Regions from separate parts of the Pontibacillus sp. HN14 genome, predicted to be linked through region 1. Evidence: riboswitches for the same ligand, from Rfam matches in the RefSeq annotation. Region 1 holds a riboswitch; the other holds the start of a gene.
The links. Region 1 has a riboswitch for FMN ahead of LQ226_RS15340 (ECF transporter S component). Riboswitches for the same ligand answer to the same signal wherever they lie in the genome.

Region 1 (15,324 bases):
GGCCTCCACCAATCGCATAACCTGAAACCATGGCAACAACCGGTTTTGGAATCACACGGATTAAACGTTGTAAGTCTAAAACGTTAAGGCGTGGAACTTCATCGTCCCCTACATAGCCTCCATGACCGCGAACTTTTTGGTCTCCACCTGCACAGAATGCATCGTCTCCTGCACCTGCAAGAACAATAACACCAATTTTAGAATCATCACGAGCGTAAGAAAACGCATCTAACAATTCTTTAACGGTATGAGGACGGAAAGCATTACGTACCTCTGGGCGGTTAATCGTAATTTTCGCGATTCCATCATTAGTTTGATAAAGGATGTCATCATAGTGACGTTCATTAATCCATTCTACTGCTGACATATGTATATTCCTCCTTTTAATTATAGCGCTTTCATCTAGTCTCACTAGAAAAGATGAATTCACTTACTATTTTAGCAAAAGTTTGCGCTTGTTCCACGTGAATTGCATGACCAGTTTGTGGAATGTTGTGATGAGAGGCATGCAAGAAGTGATCTTCCATTTGATTTGCAATGGCTGTAAACTTCTCATCCCATTCTCCTGTTAGGAGCAGGACAGGGCTTGTAAATGTTGATAAGCGGTCCCACCATGATGGCTGAACCCCTGTCCCCATACCTCTTAATGAGGCAGCTAGACCTTTTGGAGATTGTTTCATACGCTCTCTACGTATCTCACTTTGAATCTCTTGTGGTAAGTTCTTTTGACTTTGAAACATATCAAGATTCTCCCACTTTTCCACAAAAGCTTCAATACCATCTTTCTCTAAAGATTGGGCTAATCCTTCGTCTTTTGTTTGCCTGGCCAGTTGATCTTGTGTGGAATGAAGTCCTGGACTTGCGCTTTCAAGCGTAAGACTCCTCACCATTTCAGGGTATGCCATTGCAAAGGAGAGAGCTGTTCTCCCTCCCATAGAATAGCCTACTACATGAACAGAGGGCAAGGAAAGGTGCTCTAGAAGTTCACTGATATCTTTACATACCGATTCCATGGTAAACCCAGCTGATGCTTCTGTCTTCCCGTGGCCAGGAAGGTCAATCCGTATCCATTGTATACGGTTTTGATCGTTTTCAACCAGGTTATCCCACGTAGAGTGAGTACCTGTAAAACCATGTAAAAGTAATACAGGTATCCCTTGCCCTACGCTTTCCACCCAATAGTCTTGTTCGTGTATCGTTATATACATCGTCCACCATTACCCTTCTAATAAGGCTTGTTCGATCTGCTTCCACTTCTGACGATGCCAAGTAGCATTTTCTTCACGATCTGTTTTTACTTCTATGACGGAAAGCCCTTTTGTTTCAACGAGACTAGACGTTAATTCCTGAAATTCATTCCTTGAATTCACCTGTGTAAACGAACCACCATACATCTCAATAACTTTACTAAAATCAAGAGACAAAGGGGTTCCAAACAGTGGTTCAAAGTGGTCCTTATGCTCAGCTTGAGGTAAGAAAGAGAAAATGCCTCCTCCTTCGTTGTTGATAACCACAATCCGAAGGTTCAAACCAAATTGCTTCGCCGCAAAGAGACCATTTAGATCGTGAAAGAACGATAAATCTCCTAACACTAAGGTAACGTCTTCTCCATGAGCAGCTGCACCGAGTGCACTTGAAACAACGCCATCGATCCCGTTGGCCCCCCGATTAGCCATAGTTCTGACTGATTTAGGAGTGGTCAACATAAATGTATCTAAATCACGAATAGGCATGCTATTTCCTACAAATAGGGTCCCTTTTTCAGAGAAGCTCTTTAAAATCTCTGTAAATACATGACCTTCTGACAAGTTATGACCTTCAACCTCTGTCAGAATAGCTTTTGCTTTTTGATTCGCTTCCTGCCATTTCTTTAACCAACCAACGTCAAAGAACGAAGACTCTAGATGGTTGACCCACGTCTCACAGAATTGCTTTCCGTCAGCTAGGATCAAGGAAGCTTCATTTCCACTTGGATCCCTAAATCCCTCATAGGATTCAACCACATATTGTTCAATTTCTGGGTGGTCTTGAAGCATAAGCCAATAAGGCTTAGAAACAGGCATAGCACCAAACCGGATAATGAAATCAGGAACAAATTGCTCTCGGACTCCCGGGCTTTTCAAAATCGCATCATAAGCTTCAATGACATGGTCTTTCTCATGCTGCCCAGCCCGCACTTGGGACAGAGGATCCGCTAAGACAGGTAGCTGTAAATACCGGGCAAGCTGTGTAACAGCTTCTGGTAGTCCCGGATCAGTTTGAGGACCACATACAATCAACCCTTTTTGATGCTTTTCTACGCGTTGTTTAATCTCTTCAACGGCCTCATGTTGAAGCTTTCTTTCCCCTTTATAGGCATAATGAAACGATCGTTCAGTACGTTGGCCCCATAAATGGTCAAGAGTGAAGTCAGGGATAAGCGGTGAGCGAAACGGGAAATTCAGATGAACCGGACCCGCGTTATGATCAAGAGCTGTATGAAAGGCTCTAGCTGCTTTACTTCGTACGTAACGAAGCATCTGTTCACTGCTCTCAGGAAGCGCCATCTCTTCGAACCATTTTACGTATTGACCAAACATATGAATTTGATCAATAGCTTGGGGAGCCCCTACATTGCGGAGTTCGTGTGGACGATCCGCTGTTAAAACGATGAGTGGGACTCGACTATAAAAAGCTTCCACAATAGCAGGATAATAATTTGCCGCAGCTGTTCCAGATGTACACACAAGTGCTACCGGACGTTGTTGTTCTTTTGCGATTCCTAAGGCAAAAAAAGCAGCAGAACGTTCATCAACGTGAATCCAATGATGAACGTCTTCATGCTCAGCGAATGTCATTGATAATGGTGTCGACCTTGATCCAGGAGAAAGAACAACATCTGTTAATCCCGTGTGAACAAGTTCATCTACAAAGTTGGCCACGTATCTGGTCAAAGTTTCTGTGTGTGTCATTCTTTTCCTCCTAGGGCGTGGATCATAGGTAAGAATTTAACTGCTGTTTCCTGATATTCTTCTTCCGGATCGGAATCTTCTACAACCCCACACCCAGAGAAAAGAACTGCCTCATCTTTTTTCAATAGGGCTGAGCGGATAGCAACTGCAAATTCACCATTTTGATAGCTATCAAACCAACCTACAGGAGAAGCATACCAACCCCTGTGAAAGGGCTCATATTCACGAATGAACTGTAAAGAGTCCTCTCTTGGGTAACCTCCTAATGCTGGTGTCGGATGAAGCCTCTCGACCACATCTAGTAATGAAACCCCATCCTTAAGAGTTCCACTTACAGGAGTATAGAGATGTTGAAGATTGCGAAGCGGGTACAAGACAGGTGCGTCCGGAACGTGAACATTTTCACAACAACCTGTTACAGCTTCTTTAATCATTTGAACCACGAAATCATGTTCCTGTAAGTTTTTCTCATCATTCAAAAGCGCTTCTCCTAAAGCTTCATCCTCACTCGGAGTCTTCCCTCGCGGAACAGTCCCTGCTAAGCAAGTAGATAATAGCTCGTTATTCTCTACCTTAACAAGACGTTCAGGTGTGGCTCCTACAAAACAAGAATCTCCGCTTTCAAAGGCGAATATATAACTTTGTGTTTGTTCTTCTTTCAGCTTTCGAACAACTGACGCAGCTTTTCGATCATCAGAAAAGGAAACAACCATCTCTCTGGCTAATACAACTTTTCCGATTTGATCGGTCTTAATATGATCGGTCGCTTTTGAGACAATTTGTTTAAATTCAGCAGGTAGGATTTCTTCTTGTCCTGTAACCTCTACACGCTCTTCTTCTTTATAACGGCCTGAAATCAGGTTCTGATATTCTTTCGTAACAATGTTGTATAATTCCTCTTCATTGTCATTAGGATGAATCATAAGGTTAAGGGTTAGATACGTATCCTCTCCCCACTCTGTTAAAAGGTACATTGGAATAAAGACTTTGCTATTCGGAAAATCTTCCCAAGTTCCGTCACCTTCCTTTAGCGGATCAAACGAAAAACCGCCCAAAGCTACAGGCCCTGTACCTGGTATTTCATATGGGTTCAGAACAACAGCATCCCCTAAGAGATCATTCCACATTTGGCGAGTTGAGAAGAAACGGTTTCGATCCGCCTCAAATGTATAGGCTGAACCAACGCCTACGAGGGTGAACGTCGTATCAGCACTTGTCCAATAAACCCGCTCTCCCTGATAAACCTTCCCAGCCTGAAAAAAACCAAGGGAATCAACCGAATCCAGCTTAGTGGTGACACTTACAAGCTGAGGTTTCTCAATATGCTTTCTATTTGAAAGAGCTTTATAAAGCTTTTCATGATAATACGAAGTTGTTTCAATCAAATAAATGCCCTCCAATCATCAGGGACTTTGTCACTATATATTTTGGCACAACAGTACTATTATATCGAAAAAATCATTACAAATCATAAAAATCCCACCTTTATTTTATTCCCTTTTTCAACATAGCTCAAGTAAAAAGAAAAGCGCAGGTGGGTTGACTTATCACGCTAGGTCCTAACCGCCGGAGCTGGACACTAAAGAAAAGCGCAGGCGACTGTTTAGCCCCGTATGCATAAGCAAAAGAACGGAAGTTCGCAAAGCGGACTGCAGTTCTCTTGCTTATGACACTAGGGGCTAGGAGCCGGAGATGGATCAAAAGAAAAGCGCAGGCAGGATAAGCCGGAGTTTGACTACAACCGTCCCGACAATAAACAACTTTTAACCATCCCACTTCATGTGGGCTTTCGCACCCTGCAAGCTCTTCAATGGTAGGTAATCAAGGCTTTTTCTATGTTGACAGTGTCATACAGTTTGCCTAAACTGAAATAGGACTATGATGAAATGGTCATGATTAAGGAGAGAAGAAGATGCAAAGCATGAACAAAAAAGATATACAAACAGCCTTGAATGAGCGCAAAGGTTGGCAAGTATGGTGGCGATTGTTGCGACCCCACACGTTGACTGCAGCGTTTGTACCTGTTTTTATCGGTACAATGTTGGCGGGGCTAGATGGTTCGTTTCATATAGGTTTATTCCTTGCCATGCTTTTGGCTTCCATCCTCATTCAAGCAGCTACAAACATGTTTAATGAGTACTATGACTATGTGCGTGGTTTAGATACAGAGCAATCCATAGGGATCGGCGGAGCTATTGTCCGCGATAATATCCCAGCCAAGAAAGTATTGGGACTTGCTCTAAGTTTCTTCGGTGTCGCAATGGTCCTTGGGATTTATATCTGCCTCTTAACAACTTGGTGGATTGCTGCAATTGGAATCGTATCGATGCTATGTGGTTATTTATATACAGGCGGTCCATACCCAATTGCCTATACACCATTTGGTGAACTCGTTTCTGGCTTCTTTATGGGAACAGTCATCATCGGAATCAGTTATTATATCCAAACCAATACCCTGACGTCTCAAGTCGTTCTCATCTCTATCCCTGTTGCCATTTTAATTGGAGCGATCCTTCTTGCGAACAATATTCGCGACTTGGAAGGGGATCAGGAGAATGGACGCAAAACACTAGCAATCCTATTCGGACGAAAAGGAGCCATCCGCTTTCTTGCCTCCTTATTCGGTATAGCCTACGTTTTAACAATTGTGTATATCGCAATCGGGTTACTCCCGTTATGGTCCTTATTAGTATTGATCAGCTTAGCTAAACCAAAAGGGGCAGTTCAGACCTTCTCAAACAATTCCACACCTCTTACTATGATGCCCGCTATGAAATACACGGCTCAAACCAATACAATTTTTGGATTCTTACTTGGACTATCGCTATTATTCCAGTTTATTATACCCGTATCATGGTAAAAGGAAGCTAACGTTTGGTGTTAAAAGGGTTGACCCCTCTAAAGAGGCACAGATCTTAATGATCTGTGCCTCTTTCGTTTGTATTTATAATCCAATACCTAATAAGACGAACATGAAACCAAATTCCATTTACATTCTTCATCAAGCCGTAAAGGTCCGATCTTCCCTCTTCCCTACGTTAGGCTTGGCTTTCCCTTTCCAGGAGAAATACGTCCACATACGCAACGGCTTTTCAAGGGGCCCTGTTTGAAACTTCGATAGATAAAGCAGGCTTATGAACCACTGTGCCGAGAAGATGAGCACTGAGAGCGCTACACCCGTTAGCATACCAAGTTCTCCAAACCATCCAAAGCCAAACCCATAAAATACACTGACACAAATTATTGTCTGAAGGATATAGTTGCTCAACGAGAGCCTCCCAACCCTTTCTAATCCTTTAGTGAAGATCGAATGACGAGAGGAAAGCCATAGAGTAAACCCAAAAATATACCCAAACGCTAATACCGGTCCGCCTAACGCATATCCAACCCCACTCCCAATAAAGTCAGGCCATATTTCATTCATTGCTTTTAGGGCAATGCCTAATCCTACAAACAGAACTGCTTTACGGCGCCATTTTGTTGTCCTGGTACGAACTTCATAAAACCAACGTTCTTTCGCCGCTACCATACCGAATAAAAACATCGGCAATGTCAATATAGGGGACAAAATAAGAAGTACGACCAACTCTCCCCCTGTCATCATCAGAGGATCTTCATTTAAGCGGTGATCCATTATTTCACCAAATGTCCCGCTTCCATAAATGATCTCCGTTTGTTTCACATATTCATCCATCACCAGCTGCTCCTCCTCGGAAGTGACCAAGCTCGTTCCGCCAAGGCCTAATCCACCTATGATAACGAATAGAAGCAGCGCCCAGATCTTTAATGTTTTACTCCTGCGTCCCATAAACAGAAGTAACACGAAACCGGTCATCCCATAGGAAAGTAAAATATCCCCTTCCCACAGAAGAGTCCCATGAAAGATACCGATTATTATTAAGCCAATAAAGCGTCTGACCAAGAAACGTTTCCTTGGTAACCCTTTTCGATCTAAAGACTCTGTCATCTTGATAAGCCCATATCCAAATAAAAAGGCAAAGATAGGCATAAAACTGGTCTCCACGAAAACCTTCAGCACCCCATGTACCACTTGGTCCATACTGGATACAGAATACACACTTAGTTGATCCTTCCCGTATATTCCATATTGAAAGATTAGCATGTTTGCCATCAGAATTCCGAATAAACACAATCCCCTTAACCGATCGACAACTCCAATTCTATTCTCCATCTCACCCTTTCCCTCCATAGGATTCATCCCCTACATAGGATGGGGTTATAATTGTCCCTAGAAAAAATATAGCCCCAAACCCATAACGCACATATCTTATATGTTCATAATGATTGAACACCACAACAGACAATATAAGCCCAATCGCACCTAAAATCATGACATAAATCCCTATATTCTTACTTACCATCATCAAAAACACTCCCGCCATCCATTTTTATACATTCATTGTACAACGTTTTCCTTACTAAAAAAGGAACACGACCTTACTTATATCAAACAAATCGACGCTCATTGTTAAGGTTTTCGTAAGGTAGCTATGATAGGATAGTTCGGGGGTGGAAATACATGAATATTTTACTAGTTGATGATGAACCTTCCATTCTAACCATGATGGAGAAAGTCTTAAGAAAAGAAGGATACACATCGATACAAACCGCTGCTTCAGCCGAAGAAGCTATGCAGGAAATTAACCATTTATCCTATGATGTCATTTTGCTCGATGTTATGTTGCCAGATGGATCAGGATTTGATTTAGGACCAAAGATACGCGAGAAAACGAATGCCTACCTTTTGTATTTAACAGCCAAAACCTCAGACCTAGATGTGCTAACTGGCTTTGCTATGGGAGGAGATGACTATGTCACGAAGCCCTTCAATCCACTTGAAATTGTAGCGCGTATGAAAGCGGTAGAGAGGCGAATACACCATACACAAGCTTCAGACAATAAACCAACACTCGTCCATGACTTTGGTTACTTCTCCATAAATGAAATAACGAAAGAGTTAACCGTTAATGGCAAGACTGTGCCTTGTCCAGCTATGGTTTATAAACTTCTTCTTTATTTAGCTAAAAATCCAAATCGAGTCTTTACGAAAGCTGATTTGTTCGATGCTGTATGGGGAATGGACCATATCGCTGATGACAATACCATCATGGTTCATATCAGACGCATACGTGAAAGAATCGAACCAAACCCAAGCCATCCTCAATTCTTAATTACTGTTCGAGGTCTTGGTTATAAATTGGTAAAGGATTCTTCAATATGAAATCCATTAAACGAAGAATCGGTTTCCACTTCTCCATTCAATTTGTCTTTTTAAGCGTATTCATTATTACAGTCTTACTCATTGTCTTTTTTATGCTAGTCAACTTCCTAATGAATGAAGATGTAAACCGAAATTACCCTAAAGGGGCTTTGGAGACAATTGCAACTGAGGCTTGGATTGAGGAAGGTAAAGTAGATATACCAGAAATGTGGATCAACGAATTAGAAGAAAAAGACATGTGGATGCAAATTATAGATGGAAGCGGGGAAGCCCTGTATTCTGCCAATGTGCCTTCCTCCATTCAGCATACATATACAATGGATGAGATTCTGGCCATTCAAGAACGAGAATCGATCCAAACTTATGAAATTGTTACTTATATCGATTCCTTATTTTACGACCAACCCTACCTCTATATTTTAGGGTACCAGAACCAAAAGCAAGAACAGCTAGACGAATGGGTTCAGTCTTTTGAGGAGAAAGGACGGGTTTCTGAAGAAGGGGTTTCTCAAATCAAACAACAGATGGAAGAAACAGATGTTTACTTAGATGTTGTAAACTCTGAAGGAGAAGTTCTACAGCGGATTGGTTCTGGCCCTTCCCCTGAACGTTATACAACGATTGAAATTCCAGCAAGGCTTTCTGAACCTCAAAATTATGATACAAAAATTATGACGAAGCGACTTCCCGAAACTACGTGGATCCTTCACACACCAACAGAAGAAGGAAAATGGAAGTTCTCTTCGATTCAACAAATTTTAATTGTACTGATTAGCATAGGGTCAGCAACACTTCTTCTATTGATTGCTCTATCTATTTGGCATGGCATTCGGTACGGGCAACCCCTCTTACTCTTTATCAGTTGGCTTGAAAGAATGCGCAATGGAAATTATGAAGAGGTGTTCACAGAACGGGAACGCAAAAAATTATTTAACAAAAAGAACAAGATTCGCCTTCGTTATCGCCTGTATAAAGAAGTGATTCAGGAATTCTATGACATGGCCGAACAATTAGATCATGCGGAGAAAGAACGTCTCCTACTCGATCAACAACGTGAAGAGTGGATGAGCGGCATTTCTCACGACCTTCGTACTCCCCTGACAACCATTCAGGGATATGGTCATATGCTAGAGACAGGCTACTATGAGTGGGAGAAAGAAGAATTGAAAGACATGGGGGAAACAATTCGGAAGAAAGGGGATTACATGCTCGAGTTGATCCAGGACTTTTCCCTTATTTCTAAACTGAAACAGCAAGGCTTGCCTATTGAGTATGAGATAATTGATTTGAAAAAGACAGTAGAACGGAGCCTCAATAAATATCAGGAATATGATACGATTAGCGTCAACGTTGAACCCAATACTAGATTAGAGGCAAACCCAAAATGGATTGAGCGGCTGCTTGATAATTTAATCATTAATGCCTTAAAACACAATCCAACAGGAACATCCGTAACGATTACCTCTAAGGTTGAGAAAGATTGGATCTTTCTTTCCATTCAAGACAACGGCATCGGTATGGACGAGCATACACAAAAGAATTTATTTACTCGCTATTTCCGCGGCACGAATAGTGAAGAAGAGAGTGATGGAAGCGGTCTGGGAATGAGTATTGCTAAAGCAATAGTCCACGCTCATCACGGCTCTATTTCCGTGTCTTCTAAACTACAGAAGGGGACGACTATAATCGTTAAGTTTCCCATCCAACAAAACAAAAGATAAGAGATATTGGTTTAAGGGAGGAATGCATTCCTTCAAAGCGGAATTAAGATATAGAGACTTGTTATGTTTGACTCCAGATTGAAAAGGAAATAAAAAAGAAAGGATCGATTATATGAATTTAACTGCTAAAAATACATTACTGGGAGCTTTAGGAATTGAAGAGGTTGAAATGACAAAAGAACGTGTTGTGTTGTCTATGCCTGTAGATGAACGCACGCACCAACCTCTAGGATTTTTACACGGAGGTGCAAGCGTCGCCCTCGCAGAAACAGCGGCAAGCATTGGTTCAATTCTTCATGTGGATATGGAACAATACAACGTATTTGGCATTGAAATTAATGCAAACCATATTAAAGCGAAACGAAGTGGCACCGTGTATGGGATTGCTACCCCAACACACATCGGGAAAAGTACGATGGTATGGGAAATAAAAGTAGTAGATGAAGAAGATGAACTCATTTGTCTGTCTCGTTGTACCGTTGGCGTCGTGCCAAGAAAGAAATAGCCCTCCCTCTCCCTACAAGTGAAAGGAGTATTCACCATGTTAACAGAGGATCAATTAAAAGAATTAAAAAAGCAGCTATTAGAAATGAAAGAAGATGCTGAAAAAGAACACCATAACCATGATGGCTACTTAAATAACGAAGAGGACCAGGGCAATTCTGTTGGTGAGTTATCCAACGTAAATAGCCACCCTGGCGATCTTGGTACAGAGAAATTTGAACGGGAGAAGGCCTATACATTAAGTGAACATGCGGAAGAACAGCTCGATGAAATTAATGCTGCTTTAGAACGCATAGAAAAAGGGACATATGGATATTCCGAACATTCAGGTAAACCAATCCCATTTGAACGTTTACAAGCTATGCCAACAGCTCGCTACTTGGTGGAGGAGCAAGAAGAATCCTCTTAATGGAAAAGGCATATATGAGGCAAGCTACGTAACATAGATGTTACGCTAGCTTGCCTTCGTCTTTGTCTAATCCATGTGAAAGGAGTGCGAACAATTGAACAAAATAGTTAAAGGTATCCTTCTTTTTCTACTTATATATGGCTTGTTCAGCATTGCAGGGTTCTTATTTCCAATCGACCAAGAATGGTATAACAGCTTAGAAAAACCTTCTTGGACTCCATCAGGGTCTGTAATTGGGCTTATATGGGCAGTATTGTTTGCTTTTATTGCTCTTTCATTAGTCTTAGCATGGGCTTCTAAAGGATCTTTCTCTCCTACACTGTGGACAGTCCTAATTATTAATTATGTAACGAACCAACTATTTAGCTTCTTCCAATTTGAACTAAAGGCATTAATGCTAGCGACAGTCGATACGTTTATTGTTGCTGTTACGACTGCTTTATTAATCATCATGATCCGCAAATACAATAAAGTTAGCCCTTGGCTTCTCGTCCCATACTTTTTATGGACATCATTTGCGACCTATTTGGCTTTTACATTCTATAGGTTAAACCCAACCGAAACCTTCTTTATGTAAGAACCAAACCTTCTTTCTCTTTGTAAACGTTTCACAATTCCATTAAAATGTAGAAAGAAGTTATTGATTCTATGTGAACTTCTTGTTTAAATAGAAAAAAGAATCATGTTAGAGTAATACTCTAGGAAGAATGAGGGCGATCCATTTAGGGTATAGTTAAGAAAAACCTCTCGCCCCCATTAATCAATCAGAATTTAAAATGCCAATACATTTACTAGGAAGGGGATCCTCTCATGGCTGACGAAAATATGAGTAAAGACTTAATCAATGCTGCGTTTGAAAAGAAAAATGCAGAAGAACCTGTAGAAGATGAAAAAATAAAGGAAGAAGATAAAGCAACCGAAGGTGATATCATTACCTTCCAACGAGATGGACAACAACTTGAAGGAATCGTAACTTCCTCGAAGTTAGAAAACTCTGTGGTTGTGGATATGACCATTATGGATGACTTCAACGAGCGAAACTTAGATTTTGAGAAAACTGTTGTGGCTCATACGAAATACAGCATTAAGAAACGTCGCGACGTGTAAGCGGACAGTTCCTATGCATAAAAGAGCATCGCACTCTACTTAGAGTGCGATGCTCTTTTCTTTATAAGCCTCCTTACGAATTTGGGAGAAAGTTTCCGTTAGCCTTAGTCTAAGTGTAAGGTGGCCCGAGAAATCACTCGCTTTCCCCCTAGCACTCATTAAACAGAACGGCCTTCATCCACACTAAAATGCCTTAACTATGTGCTTTCATAAAAAAAGCCCCCCACACATAGGTGCAGGGGACTTGGTTTATATCTATTGCTAAGCAGCGTTGATGGTTTTTGTTCGTTTCTGTTCAAACCAAGGCCTCATTTTAATAAACAACGGCACAAAGAGCATTCCTACAATGATTCCTTTCATCGCATTAAACGGCATAATGAAGGCTGTTACGTAGGCCATCTTTGTCCCTTCTACCTCAAAGCCCATCAACCATGTGTAGGCTGGTAGAATAACAAGGTAGTTTAAAACAGACATACCAAGTGTCATTACGATGGTACCTGTAACAAGGCCAGATACAACACCTTTTACACTTTTGAAACGGTGATATAGCAAGGAAACGGGCAGGATAAACATGATTCCCGCTATGAAGTTTGCGCTTGCTCCAATAGGATCTCCACTTCCTAGCATGAAGTGAAGGCCATTTTTCATAGCCTCTACAATAATACCGGCTACCGGTGAAAAGATTAATGCTGCAAATAAAGCTGGAACATCACTAAAGTCCACTTTTAGAAAACCTGGTAAAAGCGGCAGTGGAAAGTCCAACAGCATTAATAATAGTGAAATGGTGCTCATTAACGAGAGCGTAATGAGCTTGAATAATTTGGATGATTGACCTCTTGGTTTCATCATCGATCTCCTCCTTCATCTTTACTCTCGATTCACATCCCAGATGAAGGTGAGCGAATAATCCTATCGTTCGTTCCATCAAAAAATCCCTCAAGCATTAAAAATCGCTTCAGGGGTGATAAAAGACCATAGGGAAATAAAGGTATCATATATACCTATTTTTCGCTCTACATCTTCTCCCATCCAGACTGTAACTGTCGGTCCCGGATTCTCACCAGGTCCACCGATCGGCACATAAGTACCAAGCGGGTCACGGACTTAGGACACCAAGTGGGCCCCTCACCGTCGGTCGGGAATTTCACCCTGCCCCGAAGATGGAATCGTATTTTATTGAGTACAATTCTCATTATAACGTCTAATTGAGAATTTGAACAGTAAAATGTTTCACAAAATGAACATTCATTCATTTTTGTTAAAATTGTTGTCCTAACTCGCTATATTATGCAGCCGATCTCATCTTCGGAACTAAATGACAACAAATAACCCATCCACATTCCTTCTCAACAAAACAATATTAAAAATCCCCCTCAGCATTTACACTGAGAGGGAGATCTTTATGTTAATCTTCTAGCGGATTAAGGCTTTCTTCTCCGGACATTTTCTCAATCATCGTCACAAGTAAATCGATTTCTTCATCAATGTCCTTGATACTTGCCGTTTCGACTGGTGAATGCATGTAGCGTAATGGCAAGGAAACAAGGCTAATCGGAACTCCTTTTCCTGTCAGACGCATCTTATCCGCATCCGTCCCTGTCATACGCGGCGTTAATTCATACTGAACACGCATCCCCTTAGAACGAGCTGCTTCTTCTAACAAGCGATTAATCTTAATGTTAATAGGAGCACCTTTCGCTAGAACAGGTCCACCATCTAGCTTAATGTCTCCGTGCTTGTTCTTATTTACATATGGATAATCCGTTGCAAATGTAACATCTACAGCAATGGCCATCGTCGGTTCCAGACCAGCAGCTGCAAAATAAGCTCCGCCCATGTTTGTTTCTTCATTTACTGTACTCGCAGCATATACTCCAACATTAATATCTTTCTCTGAGAGTTTTCTCAATACTTCTGCTACAATGAAGGAACCTGTACGGTTATCTAAACCACGCCCGGATATGTATCGGTCCATCATGATTTCTGGTTCACGTTTATATACAGCAAGGTCTCCAATTTGAACGAACTTTTCCATCTCTTCTTTCGATTTTGCTCCACAATCGATAAATAAATCATCAAGGCCAAAATCACCCTTTAGCCCCCCGTGATGTTGAGCATTCACACCAATGACACCAGTGAGAGTTCCGCCTTGCCCAAGAACGGTTACTTTCATTCCTACAGCCGCTTTTGGATTAATGCCTCCCATTTTATCAAAGTGCAAGAAGCCATGATCATCTACACGATTCACTACTAGAGCAATCTCGTCACTATGACCAGCCAAGAGAATTTTAAAATCTGCTTCAGGATTTAATACCCCTATCACGTTTCCAGCATTATCTGTTCGAATCTCATCCGCAAAAGGCTTGACGTATTCTATCCATTTCTTCTGAATCTCCATTTCCATACTCGATGGTGATGGAGTCTGTAGCATCTCTAACAAAAATTTCTGTTCATTTTGTTCCATCCACTATTCCTCCCTAATCGTTTCCTTCATCTTATCAATTTCCTTGACTTTACACCAATGCTAGGCTGTTCCAACCTTTTTATTCTTCCAAAACATATAAAACGAAGCCCCGAAAATAATAGCATAACCGAGGAAGCTTAAAGTGTCTGGAACTTGATTAAACACGACGATACTGATTACCGCTGAGAACAAAATATTGGTGTAGAAAAAGATTGAAATTTCCTTGGCCGGCGCAAATTTATAGGCAAGCGTGATCCCAAACTGACCTATTGTTGCAAAGACTCCCGCCAACAATAAATATAGAGTTTGCTGAAGAGACATCGGTTCATAAAGAAGGGCCGTGAACGGCAACAACACAACCGTCGAGAAGAAAGAAAAGTAAAATACAATTGTGTAGTATTCTTCTTTATCACCTAAGAAACGAAGAACCGTATAGGCAAGGGCAGCAAAGACTGCAGAAGAAACACCCGCCATATATGGAATGGTCTCTACAGAAAACTCAGGTTTAATAATGAGCAATGTGCCTAAAAACGCAATCACGATCGCAACAATTTGAAACTTACGCGCTTTCTCATTTAAAAATAAAGCGGAAAAAATAATTAAAAGAAACGGGCTTAGTTTATTCAACATATCGGCATCCGACAGCACAAGATGGTCAATAGAATAAAAATACAGCACCATTCCTAGCGTTCCAAGTGATGATCGTAATAGCAAGTACTTCTGGTTCTCTTTCTTCCCGAAGAAGCGTTCTTTATGATAGAGAACGAACCCAAATGCTATAAAAGCAGAGACAATGTTGCGAAACATCGTCTTTTGAACCGCTGGTAGGTCCCCCGAAAGTTTAACGAACGTCGACATCATCGCAAAACCGAAGGCAGCGCTTAATAATAGTAAAATTCCTTTATTCATGTTGCTCATGTTATTCC
Region 2 (15,324 bases), on a different contig from region 1:
CGTACTCCCCCTGATGGAGCGGGAAATGAACATCACGTCTTTCCAGTCTAGCTTAATCATCACCATTTATTCAGTAATAGCGATTCCCCTCATTCCCGTGTTTGGCTACCTGTCTGACAAATGGGGGAGGAAGAAAATTATCATTCCAAGTCTAATTACGGTCGCAGTAGGAGGAGGGATTGCAACGGTTGCAGCCTGGTTGATGGAGAATCCCTACTGGCTTATTTTAGTTGGACGATTCATACAAGGGATTGGGGCTTCAGGGGCGTTCCCTGTTGTAATTCCAACCGTTGGGGATATGTTTAAGGATCAAAAAGAGATCAGCAAAGGGCTTGGAATTATTGAAACAGCGAATACATTTGGGAAGGTGCTTAGTCCTATACTAGGTGCATTGTTGGCTGTGGTGGTTTGGTATTTTCCATTTCTGTTTATTCCGGTCCTTTCTCTCGTTTCGATTCTGCTGGTCATGTTTCTTGTAAAGGTTCCAAAGGATAAGGAAGAGGAGAAGAAATCAACGATTGGTCAGTTTGTGAAGAATACAAAGGATTTAATTAAAGAGAACAAGCACTGGATCTTTTCTGTTTTTATAACAGGTGGGGTGCTTATGTTTGTTTTATTTGGTTTATTGTTTCACTTCTCAAATGTATTAGAAGATGATTTTAAGAAGCTAGGGGTAACGAAAGGTTTCTATTTAGCTGTTCCTCTCCTTTTTCTGTGCATCGCTTCCTATACGTCTGGGTGTAAGATTGGGGAGAATAAAACGTTTATGAAATGGATGATTGTAGCAGGGAACAGCGTGGCAGCTCTTAGTTTCTTGTTTGTCAGGGGTGATACAGGATTGCTGGTCTTTTTACTCCTCTTATCAGTAGCTGGAGCTGGCATTGGGGTAGCTTTACCCTGTATGGATGCCTTTATTACAGAAGGGATCCCTAAAGAAGAAAGGGGAACCATTACGTCGATCTATAGCAGCATTCGTTTTGTAGGCGTGGCTGCCGGTCCTCCTGTGATTGCAATCTTTATGAAAGAAGCGCCTGGATTGATCTATTATAGCTTTGCGGCTTTATGTGTTGTTCTTGTTTTGGTCAATTGGCTATCCCTTGATTCAAGTGAAAAGAGCTAATCCATTGGATTAGCTCTTTTGAATTTCGTTTGCGACCATCCAACCGGATAAGGAAGTTCCGAGTGTCCCCGCTCCAGGGAAAACCGTATCTCCGCAAGCATAAACTCCTTCAAGTCCGGTGTAGATCGATTGGCTCTTCAACCAGCTGAAGCGACCATCTGGAATATACCCTCCTACACGTCCTTTATCACGCTTAACGAAACGTTCAAATGTAACAGGGGTTCCTGGCATCAAAACATCAATGGTCGATCTGAATGAAGGGAAATATTGTTCAATGCCAGTTAGAATGCGTTCTGTATAGGTTTCTTTTAATGCTTCGTAGTCATCCCGTTTCCACCACTGGGCAACTTCGGTATGCGTTGAGATGGTGATGGCCCTCTTGTTTTCTGGAGCCATTCTCCGGTCGTTTTTGCCAGAAAAGGAGAGGAGGAATTGATTTCCCTCTGATAAAGGTTTGTTTTGATCCTGAATAATCTGGTGATAAAGCACATCTCCTGGGTAAACGTCTTCAACACCAAGGTAGAGCATAAAGGCTCCCCAGGAAGCCGTTAAATCATCCTTTTGTACAACAGATTGTTTGTGTACGGAATCCTCGAACAGATGGTGGAAATTATGGAGGGAGTTATTTAAGATGACCCTACCCGCTTGATACTGGCGTTCCCTTCTGCTTGAGACCATCCAGCCGTCCACTTGGGGGACAATCCGTTGTGCAGGTCGTCTGAGTAACACATCCCCACCATTTGCTTTAATGGAGTCAGCTAATTTCTCGGCGATGGTCGCGAGTCCTCCTTCGACTGAAAAGGCCCCTTTATGAAAGGTTTGAAGGGCCGCATAACCTAAGAAAGCCGGGCAATGAGCCGCTGTTGTTTGAACACTGTCCATCAGTTGACCATTTAAGAAAGACAGAAACATTTCGTCTTGATGGAGGTTATAGGCCTTCAAGCGATCCATAACGGTTTGGGTCAGGTACGGCGTAAGGGCAACCGAATTAGCATTAACGTACTTGAAAAGCTTCGGCCAATCTCTCCATCTATTGGGCGGGAAGACAGGGAGGTCCAGAAGAAGCCGATCAATTCGTTCGCCAATTTTAAACACTTCATTGTAAAAGCGCTTGACTTGCTCGCTGCGATTAGGGAAAACACGGTCTACTTCTTGAAACCAACGTTCCGTTTCCTGGTAATAGTGAATGGTATCATGGGGCGTGTAAATATTCATGATCGTATCAAGCGAAGTCATGGGCGGTAATTCTACATCCAGTTCCTCAAAGAGACGCTTCAAAACACCGCCTTCTTCAAAACCCATCCCGACCGTTGCACCGGCTCCGAAGCGATACCCATGTCGGTCAAATTTGCCTGCACATCCACCAAGTTCATTAGAAGCTTCAAGGACCCCAACGGAAAACCCAGCCTTCGCTAACAAAGCAGCAGACGTTAATCCGCCAAATCCAGCCCCAACCACAATCACATCATACCGCTCCATTCCCTCACCCCTTTCCATACTTTCCAAACATTATACAACACCCCAGTAACCCTGTCTCACGTTAGTAGGCTAAAGGGTGTCAGGCACGCTATGATGCTTTAGAGCAGTGCAGGGTGTCTGACACCCTGCACTGCTCTATTGTGTTAAAGCGGGTGACTTTGTTTTAAGTGGGAGGTGTGATACGTTTGGGGAAGATTGTTTTAGTAGAAGAAGGAGGCACTCACATGCCGAAGCATCATTTTCAACTTACTGCACAGTGGCCTGGTGGCCGTAATACAGTGGGGGAGATCGAAACAGATCGACTTAAAACAGAAATTTCAATTCCGCCTGAAATGGACGGACCAGGGATCGGGACTAATCCTGACGAAATGCTCTTAGGAGCGGCTGCGACGTGCTATATCATCACCCTCGGGGCAATGATTGAGCGCGCTGAGCTTCCGCTAAACGAAATGAGCATGACCTCAGAAGGAATTGTAGATGTAACGAAAGGCGTCATTTCATATGATGAAATCATTCATCGTCCCGTCGTTTCTCTGAAAGAAGAGGCAACAGAGGAACAGTTTGAGAAGCTTAAAAAGCTCGTTGAAAAAGCTGAATCAAGCTGTATGATCTCTCGAGCAGTAAAAGGGAATGTAAAGATTTCTCTAGATCCAACTCTTACTGTAAAATGATTCACTGCACTAAAGCGGCCCAGTGTGTCTGACACCCTTCACTGGTTTACAGCGCGAAAGGGTGTCAGACACCATTTAGCACTTTAGAGCAGGGAAGTGATTCGGCCAGATAGCGGTGTCTTTTCGTTGCGTGTGGTTGTAAAATAAATTATAGTGTAGGTGTACAATCGTATTTTGATAATCGAATAGTTCCTTCGGGGTCGGGTGAAAATCCCAACCGGCGGTGATCAAGCTTTTGCCTTGCTAGCCCGCGACCCGCAGAGTACGCTTTGCGGTTGATTTGGTGAGAAACCAAAGCCGACGGTTAAAGTCCGGATGGGAGAAGGAATAGGAGTAGACTTTACTGGTGATAAGTATAAAACCAGCCGTAGTCAGAAAATTCTGGACGTATGTCCGTTTTTTTAAAACACTCACATGAGACCCTGGGGCAAGTGTATCTTCCTCAGGGTTTTTTATATGGACAAAGATAAGGAGGTGGGAATGTGAACCAGGACGAGAGGTATATGAGAACGGCAATTGAAATGGCTCAGGCCACAATCGGGCAGACCTCCCCGAATCCATCCGTTGGTGCTGTAGTAGTGAAGGATGGAGAAGTGGTTGGTATGGGAGCGCATTTGAAAGCAGGCCATGCCCATGCTGAGGTCCATGCGCTAGATATGGCTGGACGAGATGCTGAAGGTGCAACCATTTATGTAACCCTTGAGCCATGTAGCCATCATGGAAGGACACCTCCATGTGCCGACCGGATTGTAGAAGCCGGAATTAAGCGAGCTGTTGTGGCGACCCTTGATCCAAATCCACAAGTAGCAGGGAGAGGGATCAAGAAGCTTAGGGAAGCTGGTATTGAAGTGGTCACGGATGTATTAAAAGAAGAGGCTGACAACTTGAACGAAGTCTTTTATCACTTTATATCAACTAAAATACCTTATGTAACTCTTAAAAGCGCGATGACGTTAGACGGAAAGATTGCAACAGCCACAGGTGAGAGCAAGTGGATTACAGGTGAAGAAGCGCGCGCAGATGTCCATAAGGATCGTCATAAGCATGACGCTATTTTAGTTGGTGTGAACACCGTGATAAAGGATCAGCCAAGGCTGACAACACGCTTACCTGACGGTGGAAAGAACCCGATCCGAATTGTACTGGATACACATTTACGCACTCCTATAGAAACTCCCTTAATTCAGGACCCTGAAGCCCCTACTTGGATTATAACGGGGAATCAAGTTGATCAAGTAAAGAAAGAGGCGTATAACGCTTATTCCCATGTAGAAGTCATCACGATGACGAGTCCTACTATAGCGATTGAAGACGTGATGCATCTGCTTGGTGAAAAAGGGGTCACTTCCTTGTATGTAGAAGGCGGAGCAACTGTGAATGATGCGTTTGTACGAGCAGGCATGGTTCAGCAAATGATCACCTACATCGCACCTAAAGTGATTGGAGGGCATGATGCCCCAACTCCAATTGGCGGCCAAGGAATACATTCCTTAGAAGAAGCAATGTCCCTAAAGATCGAAGAAGTGATTCATCTTGGCAACGACATCAAAATCGTATCAAAACCTAATCAATAGAGGTGAAACGATGTTTACTGGAATTATTGAAGAAGTAGGTTCTGTGAAAGGAATCAAAAAAGGGCAAGAAGCAATGGAAATAACCGTTGATGCTAAAACGGTAGTAGAAGATGTACATCTCGGGGATAGCATTTCCGTAAACGGCGTATGCTTAACGGTAACGGATTTTACTCAGACAGAAGCGCGGTTTGATGTGATGCCTGAGACGTTCCATGCTACAAACTTAAATGAGCTCGGCACCGGGAGTCCTGTGAACCTTGAGCGCTCCATGAAAGCTGATGGTCGTTTCGGTGGTCATATGGTTTCAGGACACGTTGATGGTGTGGGCACCATAACGAGTAAGAAACAAGAATCCAATGCCATTTACTATACGATCGAACTGCCGGAAGAGCTGATGGATTACTTTGTCTATAAAGGATCCGTAGCTGTAGACGGCACAAGCTTAACGGTATTTGGAGTTGAGAACCAAACGATTACGATTTCTCTTATTCCTCATACTGTTGAACACACGGTGCTCGGTAAGAAGGGAACAGGAGACCAAGTGAATATGGAGATTGATATGCTCGGTAAATATGTTGTGAATTTCCTATCGAAACAACAACAGACGAACCCCTCAACCATTACAGCTGGATTTCTAGAAGAAAACGGATTTAAATAATCCTCACAAAAATGGAGTGAACGAATATGTTCGATTCGATACAAGATGCACTAAACGATTTGAAACAAGGGAAGGTCGTCATTGTTTGTGATGATGAAGATCGTGAGAATGAAGGAGACCTTATTGCCCTTGCTGAACACGCCACCCCTGAAGTCATTAATTTTATGATCACCTACGGGAAAGGGCTCGTGTGTACACCTGTAACAGAAGAACTTGCTGATCGCTTAGAACTGTTTCCGATGGTTGAGCGCAACACAGACCCTCACGGTACAGCGTTTACGGTCAGTATTGATCACAAAACAACTTCAACCGGAATATCAGCTGCAGAGCGCTCCGTCACGGTTCAACAGCTTCTAAGTCCAGAGGCAAAATCACAAGACTTCAAACGACCAGGTCACGTCTTCCCTCTCTTAGCTAAAGAAGGAGGCGTGCTTAGACGAGCAGGTCATACAGAAGCCGCAGTGGATCTAGCGAAGCTAGCAGGTGGACAACCGGCTGGTGTCATCTGTGAAATTATTAAAGACGACGGTGAAATGGCACGCGTACCAGATCTTCGTAAGATGGCAGACGAACATGATTTAAAGATGATTACGATCCAAGATCTTATTCAATATCGAAACCGTGAAGAAAAGCTAGTCCAGCGTGAAGTAGAAATTAATTTACCGACTGAATACGGAGAGTTCCGAGCTGTTGGCTATTCAAATGAGATTGATGGCAAAGAACATGTGGCCCTTGTGAAAGGGGACATTCAACCAGATGAGCCAACTCTAGTCCGTGTTCATTCAGAATGCCTAACAGGTGACGTATTCGGTTCGTATCGATGTGACTGTGGACCACAGCTGCATGCTGCTTTAAAGCAAATTGATGAAGCTGGTAAAGGGGTCCTTCTTTATATGCGTCAGGAAGGTCGTGGCATTGGTCTTCTGAACAAGATGCACGCTTATAAATTGCAAGAACAAGGACTGGATACAGTCGAAGCGAATGAAAAGCTAGGTTTCGCAGCAGATCTTAGAGACTATGGTATTGGAGCTCAAATCTTAAAAGACCTTGGCATTACTCAATTAAACTTACTCACGAACAACCCTAAGAAAATTACAGGTCTAAAAGGGTATGGTCTAGAAGTTGTCGACCGCGTTCCGATTCAAATCGAAAGACGCGAAGAGAATGAGCGGTATTTAAGCACAAAACAATCCAAATTAGGACATCTATTTCACTATTAGGAGGACGTAAACATGGGACAAACATTTGAAGGCAACTTAGTTGGTACAGGTTTAAAAGTAGGAATTGTTGTTGGACGTTTCAATGATTTCATCACAAGTAAATTAAACGAAGGAGCTCAAGACGCCCTTAAGCGTCATGGGGTAGCAGAAGAGGACGTAGACGTAGCTTATGTACCAGGCGCTTTTGAAATCCCGATGATCGCAAAACGCATGGCGGATACGGGGAAATACGACGCAGTTATTACACTTGGAGCCGTTATTCGTGGATCTACTCCACACTTTGATTACGTTTGCGGAGAAGCGGCCAAAGGAGTTTCTCAAGCTGCGATGCAGACAGGAGTTCCTGTTATTTTCGGAGTCATTACAACGGAAACGATTGAACAAGCGATTGAACGTGCGGGTACAAAAGCTGGGAATAAAGGATTTGAGGCAGCTACAGCTGCGATCGAAATGGCTACGCTAAACAAATCGTTTGAAGGATAAGGCAGAACAAAAAGAAGGCGCTACGCCTTCTTTTTTACATTTTTTGAAACAAAACAATGGACACGCCCGTAGATTATACTAGAAACTGAACGGTAAGGAGCGTGTTTTCTTGGAAGAACAGTTAGCATACAAGATGAATCGATATATAGACATCACTCATAGGTTGAAAAAGAAGCTAAAGTGGTCAGTCTCTAATAATCAAATCCATATGATGATTGCTTCTATGTATATGGTGAATGAAAAAGAGTTTGATATGGAACGTTTCATACGTCTGAGCGATTATATAAAAGACCAAGTAGGCATGTTTTCAACGTTAAAGTCGCAAGCCAGGTTTACGACGGCCGCTATGCTAGATATTTATTTTGAAGAACCAGAAGAGATGTTTCATAAATACTTAGAAGTATATGAAGGGTTCGTAGATGAGAAGTTTCAGCGCGGGGTCTTCACCTATATTGCCGCTATGGTTCACTTCTTGAAACATAAAGAATTAAATTCACCCCTTGTAGAGCGGGCCCGCTCGATTTACAAAGGAATGCGTGTGGAACATCCATTTCTGACAACGAACACCGATTATCCCCTTTCTGTGCTGTTAGGAGAAGTGGATAAGGAGGAAGAGGCTCTTATTAATTATGTAGAAGCCTTTTACGCTCATTTAAATGAGAAAGGATTTACAAAAGGGAATCAACTACAGTTTCTTAGCCATATTCTTGCCCTTCCTTCAGAGGAGCCGGAGAAAGTGCTGGTTGATCGAATTTTACAAGTAAAATCAGCATTCGTGGAGCATGGTTTAAAAGGAAAACAAGCTTATTATCCTGAGATGGGGATGTTGGCCTTAATGGAAGATGGAACCGAGTATGTAGCTAAGGTGCAACAACTATCCGAAAAGCTCGGAAAAGAGAAGTTGTTCAAATGGTATCCTGAAATGAACGTAAAGGTTGCCACAAATATGGTTGTTAGTGAACGGACAGAAGATACAGGGTTCATAGAAACCAGTTTATATACGGCGGTGGAGGCCATTATCCAAGCTCAGCAAGCGGCAATGGTGGCGGTTCTCGCTAGCAGTTCTGCAGTGGTTTCAAGCGGTGGAGACGGATCATAAAGAAGCGGGCATCCCTTAAGGGTGCCCGCTTTCTTATGCTCATTGTGTTTCCAAAATTTCACGCCGGCCCAGTCCAGTCTATACGTTGCGAACCGGTGGGCTTATGCTTTTGGGATTACATCTAGCTCCAGTCCCCAGCAACTAGTAGACTTCCCTCACCTCTGATCGATAAGTCAACATCGATTCGCGTATGCTCATCGTGTTTCCTTTATCTCACGCCGGCTCAGTCCAGTCTATACGTTGCTAACCGGGGGGCTTATGCTTTTGGGATTAGTATCCGTATCCGCCGCTGAACGCTCCAGCGCCGATAATAATTAGAAGAATAAATAACACAACTACTAAAGCAAATCCTCCACCATAACTGTTAGACATGTGCTCCACCTCTTTGATTTGGAATATGGTATTCTCTCATACCATATGCGTTTCCCGTAAAAGGGGCAGGGCGGGTGTCACGGTTTCACTTTATAAAACAAAGTAAGCCATAAAGGACAGTACGACAGAGGTGATAAGCATTGCAGCAAGAGGGCGCATTGCTTTTGATTTAATACTGGCTAGACTTACGTTAAGTCCGAGGCCACTCATCGCCATGGCCAGTAAGAATGTTGTGACATGTGAAACCCCTGTTAAGAAAGCTTCAGATGTCGGAATGACGTCCCCTAAAAGATACGTCCCTACTAAGCTCATGACGATAAAACCAATTAAGAACCATGGGAAGTTCACTTGTGCCTCTGTCTCATCGTGACGTTTACGACGCATCCAAAATACAAGGATAAAGGAAAGAGGGATTAATAACAGCACCCTTCCTAACTTCGCAAGGAGAGCCATAGCCAGAGCATCTTCGCCAGCCGGTTCAGCTGCTAGTGCCACGTGAGCGATCTCATGCAGGCTCAAACCAGACCATATTCCGTACTGTTCAGCTGATAGGGGAAGAAGTGGACCGATGATGGTATAGGCAATACCAAAGATGGTTCCTACAAGGGCGATAATGCCAACACTTAAGGCAGTGTCTTCTTCTTTAGATTTTAAGATTGGAGACACAGCAGCGATCGCAGCAGCTCCACATACTCCTGTTCCAACGGCCAGAAGCATGGAGATCATTGTATTTGCTTTAAACCAGCGAGACAGGATCATCGTTAAGGTTATAGCTACAATAATCGTGCCAGCTCCTTTAGCTAATAAGCCAAGACCTTCATTTAAAACAACGTCTATGTTGAGTTTCAATCCGAATAAAATAATCGCAACCCGAAGTAATTTCTTCGTGGAAAATTGCAAACCAGAAGCAAGGGCTGTAGGATAACCGAACAATTGGCGAAACAAAATCGCTAACAGAATGGAAGTGGCTAAAGCGCCAATGTACTGAAAGCCTGGTAGCCCAGCCAGTAAAATTCCGAAAGCGGCTAATATAAAGGTAAACCCAATTCCTCCAAGGAACGGAGAACGAGATAAGAATGTATACATAACGTGCACCTCCGTTGATTTATGTTACGCTTGGTAGGTCTATAAGTGAAATAAATCATAATAATATAGGTTATAAGTAATCGCTTATAATGCGAGGTGTTTAAAATGAATGATATGTATAAAGTATTTATTACCGTAGTCGAGCAACAGGGATTTTCGAAAGCAGCGGAACACCTTTACATGACCCAGCCAGCTGTAAGCCAATACATTAAATCATTAGAGTCCAAGATGGGCGTTAAGTTGTTAGATCGAACCTATAAGAAAATGGTTCTGACTAAAGCAGGCGAGATCGTCTATGAGCACGCCAAGCAGATGATTGGGCATCAGGAGACGATGCATCATTTAATTCATGAATTATATAATGAGCCCAAAGGAGAGCTTTCCATTGGAGCAAGCTATACGTACGGGGAATATGTGTTACCACGCATTATTGCACAAATGCGAAAAGAGTATCCGTCGATTCACCCTAAGATTACGATAGGAAATACTCAGGATATCGCTAAACAGGTAGCAGACATGGCGCTTGATATTGGGATTGTTGAAGGAGAGGTGGAAGAGCCTTCTATTGATGTGCATCCGTTTGCTGATGATGAAATGAAGATTGTAGCTTCACACGACCACCCACTAGTACAAAAAGAAGAAGTTACGGTACATGATTTAGAGCAAGCGATGTGGATTACAAGAGAGAAGGGATCAGGAACTCGGGAGGCAACCGAGCGCATGTTTGAAAATGTAGAAATTGACCCAACAGAGCGAATGGAGTTTGGAAGCACCCAAATTATAAAAGAATCGGTGGAGGCAGGACTAGGTCTCACATTCCTATCACTGTGGACGATCCGTAAAGAGATGGCTATGGAAACCTTAGAGGTCATTGATTTGCCAAAAGCCACCTTAAAACGAAGCTTCTCTATCCTCCTGCGCCAGAAACCTATGCACACCAAAGCCACCACCGTCTTCTATAACCTCATACAATCTCACAAATAACCCCGCCACGTGTCAGACACCCTTTATTGCTTTAGCGAGTCATAAGGTGTCAGACACCCTTTACTCCTTTACTCCTTTATTTCGCTAAAGGGTGTCAGGCACCGAAGGGGTGTGCCTCTGGACGCATTGAGAGTTTATAAGTGTGGTGAGGTTTGGGTAGGATGGGGTATAGAATGAAGGAGGAGGTGCCTTATGCAAAAGGTGAACATCGTTTGGTTTCGGCAAGATCTACGCCTGAGTGATCATAAGGCGTTGTATTATGCTTTAAAAGATGCTGAACAATCCAGAGCTAAAGTACTCGGATTGTTTCATATACACCCATCGCTTAATGAATCGTTCACGGTTCGCCATGATTATTTCTTCCGAACGCTTGAGGATCTAATCAACCACGCAGCAGAATATGACTTCCCTATCCACTTTATAACAGGGGAAGTAGAAGAAGCCTTTCAACACTTACTAGACCAAGACTTTGCGATCCGTTCTGTTTTTTATAATAAAGACGAAGTAGGCTTTGGAAGAGAACGGGATCAGAAAGTAAACAAGTGGCTCGAAGCTCAAGGCATAGATGTAGAGAGCTTTGTTGATGCCCATATACATGGGGCTGAAGAAGTTCATAAAAAAGATGGGGGCTATTACAAGGTTTTCACCCCCTATTATCGGATGTGGTCCTCATTAGAAAAGCCCGCCGTATTCAGGGTTGATAAGCAGAAGCTTTCTGAACTTGGGGCAGATTATACCGATCAATTCAAGAGAGGGGAGAAAGCCTTTCGAGACCTCCTCTCCAAATGCACGAAAGAATGGAATCACATAGGGGAACGATCAGCTGTTGGGCGGTTGGCTCATTTTCTCCATCATAAAGTCCATCACTATGAAGAAAATCGAGACTTCCCATCGAAGAATGCTACGAGTATGATTTCTCCTTATTTGAAAAATGGCGTCCTTTCCCCGCGGACCGTCTATCACAAAGCCATGGAGATTAAAGAAGATAACGGAGAGTCGAAAGGGCTTGAGACGTATATCTCTGAAATTGCCTGGCGGGATTTTTATAATATGATTTATTATATTTATCCAAACAGCAAGGACGAAGAAGTCAGCGATCAATACCAGGGAATTGATTGGAACCAGGATGAAGAGTACTTTGAGAAGTGGAAGCAAGGGCAGACCGGATATCCGATTGTGGACGCGGCTATGCGTCAGTTGAATACCATCGGGTGGATGCACAATCGTCTAAGGATGGTCGTGGCTTCATTCCTGACAAAGGACTATTTGATGGACTGGAGAAAAGGGGAACGATATTTCGAAGAATGCCTCATTGATTATGATGCTTCCTCAAATATTGGCGGCTGGCAATGGGCGGCCTCAACTGGAACAGATGCTGTCCCTTATTTCCGCGTATTCAATCCAACCAGACAATCTGAACGGTTTGACCCAGAAGGAACATTTATCAGATCCTACCTTCCTGAACTAAAAGATGTTCCGAAGAAATATATTCATGAACCATCCAAAATGTCGGATGAAGAACAAAACCAGTACAACTGTAAAATAGGGGAAGATTATCCAGAACCAAGCGTTGATCATAAAACGATGCGAAAGCGTGCGATCGAAGTATTTGAACAGCGCAAAGATTCATGAAGGCAGACTCACTTTTGCAATTTCTACTCCTAAAACCTTGCCTCTATCTCTTTGACTAGGCAAGGTTTTGAAAATATGAAATAATAAGAAAATAGAAAAAAGAAAAGGATTATGGAGGGAAATGAACCATGAAACCAACGGAACAACAGCTACAAAAGTATGCAGATCTTGCTATACATACAGGGGTTAATTTACAAGAAGGCCAAGCGTTAGTGATTAATTCGAGCGTGGAGAATGCCGATTTTGTAAGAATCGTTGCCAAGCGAGCTTACGAGGCAGGAGCGAAAGATGTACACGTTCGTTGGTCAGATGAAGATTTAACGTACTTAAAAATGAAGAATGCTCCCATGGAAGTGTTAGAGAATGTACCCGGTTGGAAAGTAGACGAGGTCATGAGTTATGCCAAGGACGGAGCTTCTGTTCTTTCAATCTATGCGCCGAATCCCGATCTACTGAAAGACATCGATCCAAATCGCGTGGCAGCAGCCAACAAAGCAGGCGGCCAAGCCATGAAGGAATACCAGCAATATGTGATGAATGACAAGATTACATGGTCAATCGTCTCTGTTCCAACAGTAAATTGGGCGAAGAAGATTTACCCGAGTGCTACAGAAGAAGAAGCGATGGATCAGCTATGGGATCAAATCTTTAAGATCACACGAATTGATCAGGACGATCCAATTGCAGCGTGGGAAGAGCATAACGCAACGTTACGAAAAGCCCGTGCTTACTTGAATGAAAAGCAGTACAAAAAGCTGGTATATAAAGGGCCAGGAACAGATCTCTCTCTTCAATTAGTGGATAACCACATTTGGCATGGAGGAGATACGAAATCTCAAGACGGGGTGAAGTTTAATCCGAATATGCCGACTGAAGAAGTATTCACAATGCCACATAAAGACGGAGTCAATGGCACCGTAACAAGCACGAAACCATTGAATTATGCAGGCAATCTAATTGAGAACTTTACATTGAAATTTGAGAATGGAAAAGTTGTAGACTTCAAAGCAGAACAAGGCGAAGAGACGTTAAAACTTCTTCTTGATACCGATGAAGGAGCTCGCCATCTAGGTGAAGTAGCGCTTGTTCCTCACCATTCTCCGATCTCTCAATCAGAGCTTATCTTCTTTAACACGTTGTATGATGAGAATGCATCTTGTCACTTAGCTTTAGGAGGCGCTTATCCTACAAATGTAAAAGGCGGTTCTGATATGAGTGAAGAAGAAAAAGCCAAGCACGGGGTTAATGAGAGTATGGTCCATGAAGACTTTATGATGGGGTCTGCTGAGATGGATATTGATGGGGTCTATGAAGATGGTACGTCTGAACCGATTTTCCGAAACGGAAATTGGGCCATTGATTTTGAATAAAGCATAACGAAAAAGTCCAAACCTTGTGTTTGGGCTTTTATTTGTGTCTTCTTTTTCTTATAGTGAAGGTATTCACATGGTTCCTGGGGTGTTGGGGACTCTAAAAAGATACACCAGATAAAGGATGAACAAGATGAGTGATAAACAAGTAGAAGATTATTTACAAAATGGGATCTATGGTACGCCTGAAACAAAGCCTGGAGAGAGGAAGCGTTATTTAGGTACCATTCGAGAACGTGTCGTGTTCGCGCTGACGAAGGGACAGGTTATGAAGGGGAAAGGGGCTATAGAGATGGAGGAGGTTATGAAGAATAACCCGAAAGCCCATCTTCTCCTCAATGGTAAGATTAGTTCCCGTTATTATAAGGCCTACCGAGATAGTGCTTTAAAACACGGACTTGAATATACGGTAATTAATAACCGAGAAGCCAATTCTGACCTCGGAGCTGTCCTCACGTATGAGCACGCTGTAGATGTAGAGGAGATTTTTTTACAAGAGGAGGTAACCGGTACGAGCCCTGAAGTGAAGGGGAATATGGTGAAGCGCTTCCTTAATTTCTTAAGAAGGAAACCATAATTTGGTTTCGGCAGTGCTTGCTTTGGGAAGATGTCTTATAGACTAAGACGAAGGAGTGACTCTGTGAGCACATTAGATTGGTTACAAAAGCAAATCAACGAGGTAGTAGAAGAGCTGGATCTATCCCCTTCTGTCTATCAAATCTTAAAGGAACCCAAGCACTGCATTAAAATTTCGATTCCTCTTGAAAGAGACGACGGAACGATCGAGACCTATACAGGTTTTCGCTCCGTTCATAGTGACCTCTTAGGTCCTGGTAAGGGTGGCATTCGCTTTCACGAAAATGTAAGTGAAGAAGAAGTTGTGGCTCTCTCCATGTGGATGACGATGAAAACATCCATTTTAAAACTTCCTTTTGGAGGGGCCAAAGGTGGCGTTCAAATTGACCCAAGTACATTATCAAAACGTGAACTACAGCGGCTAAGCCGCCAATACGTTCAGCAGATCGAACCGGTTATTGGACCTCAAAAAGATATCCCGGCACCAGATGTGAACACGAATGGTCGTGTCATGGGCTGGATGATGGATGAGTTCTTCAAATTAAGAGGCCGCAATATTCCTGGTTTCATCACAGGGAAACCTCCAGTTGTTGGTGGTTCTGAAGGTCGCGTAGAGGCAACAGGCCGTGGCGTGGTCATTAACATATTAGAAGCGCTGAAGAAGTTAGATATGGATGCGGAAGAGTCCACAGTAGCTATTCAAGGCTTCGGCAATGTAGGTTCGGTTACAGCCAAATCTCTTTACGAAAAAGGGATGAAGGTGACGGCTATCGCCGATGTGGATACGCTCGTCTATGATGAGAGCGGTTTAGACATTCCGGATATGCTAGAGTATATGGAAGAAAATGAAACGTTAAAAGGGTATACAGACGAGAAAGATCCAACAGAGATCTTTGATGTCGAGTGTGACATCTTCATACCCGCGGCGCTTGAAAACCAGTTAACGAAAGACACAGCACCGAAGATTAAAGCCAAGATTGTAGCTGAAGCAGCAAACGGT

Region 2: another riboswitch for FMN. It lies ahead of ribD (bifunctional diaminohydroxyphosphoribosylaminopyrimidine deaminase/5-amino-6-(5-phosphoribosylamino)uracil reductase RibD); the one in region 1 lies ahead of LQ226_RS15340 (ECF transporter S component).

What each region holds. Positions count from the first base shown of each region.
Region 1 is NZ_JAJOLR010000005.1:74,131-89,454, forward strand. Features, by position in the region: gene menB (1,4-dihydroxy-2-naphthoyl-CoA synthase) at 1-367, opposite strand, end outside; gene menH (2-succinyl-6-hydroxy-2,4-cyclohexadiene-1-carboxylate synthase) at 399-1,208, opposite strand; gene menD (2-succinyl-5-enolpyruvyl-6-hydroxy-3-cyclohexene-1-carboxylic-acid synthase) at 1,218-2,951, opposite strand; gene LQ226_RS15290 (isochorismate synthase) at 2,948-4,336, opposite strand; gene LQ226_RS15295 (1,4-dihydroxy-2-naphthoate polyprenyltransferase) at 4,864-5,811, shown strand; gene LQ226_RS15300 (DUF418 domain-containing protein) at 5,953-7,161, opposite strand; gene LQ226_RS15305 (hypothetical protein) at 7,145-7,336, opposite strand; gene LQ226_RS15310 (response regulator transcription factor) at 7,492-8,193, shown strand; gene LQ226_RS15315 (sensor histidine kinase) at 8,190-9,914, shown strand; gene LQ226_RS15320 (hotdog fold thioesterase) at 10,027-10,419, shown strand; gene LQ226_RS15325 (TraR/DksA C4-type zinc finger protein) at 10,456-10,827, shown strand; gene LQ226_RS15330 (TspO/MBR family protein) at 10,922-11,404, shown strand; gene LQ226_RS15335 (YkvS family protein) at 11,638-11,934, shown strand; gene LQ226_RS15340 (ECF transporter S component) at 12,196-12,783, opposite strand; FMN riboswitch at 12,948-13,100, opposite strand; gene LQ226_RS15345 (M20/M25/M40 family metallo-hydrolase) at 13,340-14,398, opposite strand; gene LQ226_RS15350 (DMT family transporter) at 14,459-15,316, opposite strand.
Region 2 is NZ_JAJOLR010000002.1:27,123-42,446, forward strand. Features, by position in the region: gene LQ226_RS09405 (MFS transporter) at 1-1,120, shown strand, start outside; gene LQ226_RS09410 (phytoene desaturase family protein) at 1,130-2,599, opposite strand; gene LQ226_RS09415 (OsmC family protein) at 2,824-3,270, shown strand; FMN riboswitch at 3,457-3,601, shown strand; partial or broken gene ribD (bifunctional diaminohydroxyphosphoribosylaminopyrimidine deaminase/5-amino-6-(5-phosphoribosylamino)uracil reductase RibD) at 3,774-4,882, shown strand; gene ribE (riboflavin synthase) at 4,855-5,502, shown strand; gene LQ226_RS09430 (bifunctional 3,4-dihydroxy-2-butanone-4-phosphate synthase/GTP cyclohydrolase II) at 5,529-6,722, shown strand; gene ribH (6,7-dimethyl-8-ribityllumazine synthase) at 6,735-7,205, shown strand; gene LQ226_RS09440 (DUF4003 family protein) at 7,315-8,304, shown strand; gene LQ226_RS09445 (YjcZ family sporulation protein) at 8,575-8,676, opposite strand; gene LQ226_RS09450 (YeiH family protein) at 8,767-9,762, opposite strand; gene LQ226_RS09455 (LysR family transcriptional regulator) at 9,868-10,746, shown strand; gene LQ226_RS09460 (cryptochrome/photolyase family protein) at 10,939-12,378, shown strand; gene LQ226_RS09465 (aminopeptidase) at 12,507-13,748, shown strand; gene LQ226_RS09470 (YueI family protein) at 13,882-14,325, shown strand; gene LQ226_RS09475 (Glu/Leu/Phe/Val family dehydrogenase) at 14,389-15,324, shown strand, end outside.